2 regions of the Streptomyces sp. BYX5S genome follow, and region 1 is predicted to be linked to the other one. Evidence: riboswitches for the same ligand, from Rfam matches in the RefSeq annotation. Region 1 holds a riboswitch; the other holds the start of a gene.

Region 1 (2,174 bases):
GCGCATCATGCGGCCGTACAGCTCGCGGGCGGGGATCTGCTTCTGCGCCTTCCCCTCCGCCTCGGCCTTGCGGTACGCGGCGTCGAACTCCTCGCCCCACAGGTCGACCAGTTCGGGCACGTCGGCCGGGGAGAACAGCGACCACGGCTGGTCGGCGTTCACGCGGCGCATGAACTCGTCCGGGATCCAGTGCGCGAGGTTGAGGTTGTGGGTGCGGCGCGCGTCCTCGCCGGTGTTGTCGCGCAGCTCCAGGAACTCCTCGATGTCGGAGTGCCAGGTCTCCAGGTAGACCGCGGCGGCGCCCTTGCGGCGGCCGCCCTGGTTCACCGCCGCCACCGACGCGTCGAGCGTCTTGAGGAAGGGGACGATGCCGTTGGAGTGGCCGTTCGTGCCGCGGATCAGCGAGCCCCGGCTGCGGATGCGGGAGTACGAGAGGCCGATGCCGCCCGCGTGCTTGGAGAGGCGGGCCACCTGGTGGTAGCGGTCGTAGATCGAGTCGAGCTCGTCGAGCGGGGAGTCGAGGAGGTAGCAGCTCGACATCTGGGGGTGGCGGGTGCCGGAGTTGAAGAGGGTGGGGGAGGAGGGCAGGTAGTCGAGGCGGCTCATCAGGCCGTACAGGGCGGCCACCTCGTCGAGCGCGCGGACGGAGTCGTCCTCGGCGAGACCGCAGGCCACGCGCAGCATGAAGTGCTGCGGGGTCTCGACGACGTGCCGGGTGAGGGGGTGGCGCAGCAGGTAGCGGCTGTGCAGGGTGCGCAGGCCGAAGTAGCCGAAGCGGTCGTCGCCTGCCGGGTCGACGAGGGCGTCGAGGCGGGCGCCGTGCACGCGGACGAACTCGGCCGTGCGGTCCGCGATCAGGCCCTCGCGGTGGCCGACGGCGACGGATTCGGTGAACCGGGTGACGCCCTGGGAGGCGGCTTCGGCGGCGATGGCGCGGGTGAGCAGGCGGGCGGCGAGCCGGGAGTAGGCCGGGTCCTCGGAGATCAGGCCGGCCGCGGCCTCCGTGGCGAGATCGCGCAGCTCGGCCTCGTCGGCCCGCGCCGAGCGCCCGCGCAGGGCGGCCGTGGCGATTCTGCCGGGGTCGGCGTCGGGGAGGTCGGCGGTCAGCTCGGTCAGCGTGCGCAGCAGCGCGGTGCCCGGGGCATCGGCAGCGGCATCGACCGTGGCTGAAGCAGGATCAGCGGGCGCGATGGTCACGTGGAGGCTCTCCCTCGCTCGGCTCGGGGCCTGCGGGGAGGTGGTGGCAGCGCGGGCGCACGGGCCCTCGTCCACCGGCCCTTTCCGCGAGGCCCGGACGTCGTCGACGCCCAAGCCGGACGGCTCGGGCGTACCGTCGACAGGTCATCGGACTCGCGCGGGCGGTTTTGTACGCCTACGCACACCGTTGCGGGACAGTTCCGGATTCGCACCGGATTCCCCTGCGGCGACAGCGAGAGCGAGCATACATGTTGTGTCGGGCTTGTGCTTCAGCCCCATATCTTGTGTGTCGGCGTGTCCGGAGGTGAGTCCGGAGGTGAGTGCGGTGCGTCACGAGGTGGGCCCGGCGCGTGACGGACCTCAGCCGTCGGACAGCTTCAACTCGTACGCCCGCAGCAGCACTTCCGGGACCGGCTCCCAGTCCCGCTCCGGGACCCGCGTGAAGCCGAGGCGCTCGTACAGCCGGTGCGAGGAGGTCGCCACGGGCTGCGTGCACAGCACCAGGGCCTGCTTCCCGGCCGCCCGCGCCCGCTCGATCACGGCCCGTACGAGCGCCTCGCCGACGCCCTTGCCGCGCGCCTCGACCGCCACCGCGAGCATCCGGAACTCGGCCTCGCCGGGGCGGGACACCTCCGCGTACGGGTGGTCGTGCGAGGGAACGTACGTGACGCCGCCGACGACCCGGCCCTCGGGGTCCTCCGCGACGAGCACCTCGGCCTGCCGTGCGCGCTTCTCGACGTCGCGCAGCTCGGCGGCGTACCAGTCGTCGTCGCCGAACGCGAGGAGGCCGCTGCCGAGATAGGCGCGGGCGCTCAACTCGCCGAGGACGTCGTACTCTTCGGGGCGCACAGTTCTGATCACGAGGTCATGGTTACGCGACGTCCGGCCGCGCCCGCAACGCTTTCCCGGAAAACGCGTCGGGCCCCTCCGCCGTGGAGGGGCCCGACGCGTGCGCGTGCGCGTCGTCAGTGGCCGGA
Region 2 (2,174 bases), 3.2 Mb from region 1:
CGAGGACACCCGCGCGGCCTTCCGGCAGGCCGGGCTCGACGGACTGGTCCGCCGCCCGGACCCCGACCCGGCGAAGCCGTGGCCGACGCTCGGCGAGATGATCGACAGCGGCCGCCGTCTCGTGGTGTTCGCGGAGCAGGCGGACGGCCCGGCGCCCTGGTACCGCAACTTCTACCGGTACGGGATGGAGACCCCGTTCGCCTTCCGCAGCCCGGACGAGATGAGCTGCGTCCCGCACCGCGGCGGCGACGACAAACGCCTCTTCCTCCTCAACCACTTCATCACCAACAACGGCGGCAGCCGTATCGACGCGGGCGAGGTCAACGCGCGCCGCTACGTACTCGACCGGGCGCACCGCTGCGAACGCGCGCGCGGCAGGCCGGTCAACTTCGTCGCCGTCGACTACGCCACGATCGGCGACGCCCAGGGCGCGGTGGACGCGCTCAACGCCGAACGGTGACACGGCGGGTGGGCAGCGGGGCGTACCGCCGTGTTACCCGCGGCGAACACGCCGGACCGACGGCCGTAACAACGGGTCGGTAGGTGTCGGCCGAGACCGTACGCACCCACCACAGGAGTCGCCGTGATCGACCGCGCCGAAGCAACCCGTCGTGTCCTGGCCGCCAAGGAGAGCGCCGGGCTGTCGTTCGAGAAGATCGCCGAGACCGTCGGCGCGCACGAGGTGTGGACGGCGTCCGCGCTGCTGGGCCAGAACACGATGAGCCGGGACCAGGCGGCCCGCGCCGGGGCGCTGCTCTCGCTGGACGACGAGACGGTCGCCGCGCTGTGCCGCGACGCCTCGCGCGGCTCGCTGGACACCCCTGTCCCCACCGACCCGCTGGTCTACCGCTTCTACGAGATCGTGCAGGTCTACGGCACCACGCTGAAGGCGGTCATCGAGGAGAAGTTCGGCTCCGGGATCATGTCGGCGATCGACTTCTCGATGGACGTCGCGCGCAGGGAGGACCCGAAGGGCGACCGCGTGGTGGTCACCCTGGACGGCAAGTTCCTGCCGTACCGGACGTGGTGAGCGACCGGCGGGGGGCTTGGTGACGGTGTGATAGTTTCGCCGAGCCAGTCGTACCTTTGTGCGTTTTTGCATGCACACGGGTCAGGGAATCCGGTGGGAATCCGGAGCTGACGCGCAGCGGTGAGGGTGACGGGCGGAGCCACTGCCACTGGGCCGTATGAACCGGCCTGGGAAGGCGCTTCGCTCGGACGACCCCGAGTCCGAAGACCTGCTGGCGGCCTCCGGCGCCGCGTGGCGCGGGGGGTGTCCGTCCGTCGGCTCCGCGTTCGAGCCCTGTACTGAAGGAATCCCTGTGCCCTTCGCACGCCGTGTCCGCCTGCTGGTGCCCCTGATGGCCGGCGCCCTGCTCCTGACCGCCTGCGGCGGCGACGCCGACACCTCGGCCGGATCCAAGAACGCCGGGTCCGCCGTCACCCTCGACAACTGCGGGACCCGGGTCGAGGTGGCGCACACGCCGAAGCGCGCCGTCTCGCTCGACCAGGGCTCCACGGAGATCATGCTGTCGCTGGGGCTCGCCGACCGCATGGTGGGCACCGCCACCTGGACCGACCCCGTTCTCAAGGGACTTGAGAAGCAGAACGCCGAGGTGCCGCGGCTGGCCGACCAGTACCCGTCGTTCGAGAAGGTGCTGGACAAGGAGCCGGACTTCGTCACCGCCTCCTTCCTGGCGACCGTCAGCAAGGGCGGCGTGGCCGACCGCGCACAGTTCGAGAAGCTCGGCGTGCCCACGTACCTCTCCCCCGCCGACTGCGTCGGCAAGGACAACAGCGGTGACGGCGACGGCCGGCGCACGAAGGCGCTCGACCTGAACACCGTGTTCGACGAGATCCGCGATCTGTCGCGCGTCTTCGACGTCGAGGACCGCGGGGACGCGCTGATCGAGCGGCTGAAGTCCCGCGTCGCCAAGGCCACCCGGTCCGTCGACGCCGGCGATGTCAGCCTGCTCTACTGGTTCGCCAACTCCGAGTCCCCCTACATGGCGGGCTGCTGCGGCGCCCCCGGCATCATCACGGGCGAGCTGGGCGCGAAGAACGTCTTCGACGACACGCACGACGAATGGCCGCAGATCAACTGGGAGACGGTCGCCGACCGCGACCCCGACCTGCTCGTCATCGGCGACCTGACCCGCCGCTCGCAGACCGCC

The links. A riboswitch is a leader RNA that binds a small molecule or an ion and turns the genes downstream of it on or off. The one in region 1 is predicted to bind cobalamin.
Region 2: another riboswitch for cobalamin. It lies ahead of ACYBSK_RS17260 (ABC transporter substrate-binding protein); the one in region 1 lies ahead of ACYBSK_RS31450 (ribonucleoside-diphosphate reductase subunit alpha).

The regions. Positions count from the first base shown of each region.
Region 1 is NZ_CM138829.1:6,989,238-6,991,411, reverse strand. Features, by position in the region: gene ACYBSK_RS31450 (ribonucleoside-diphosphate reductase subunit alpha) at 1-1,197, opposite strand, end outside; cobalamin riboswitch at 1,319-1,449, opposite strand; gene ACYBSK_RS31445 (GNAT family N-acetyltransferase) at 1,558-2,058, opposite strand; gene mctP (monocarboxylate uptake permease MctP) at 2,163-2,174, opposite strand, start outside.
Region 2 is NZ_CM138829.1:3,788,439-3,790,612, reverse strand. Features, by position in the region: gene ACYBSK_RS17270 (hypothetical protein) at 1-460, shown strand, start outside; gene cynS (cyanase) at 584-1,030, shown strand; cobalamin riboswitch at 1,059-1,260, shown strand; gene ACYBSK_RS17260 (ABC transporter substrate-binding protein) at 1,323-2,174, shown strand, end outside.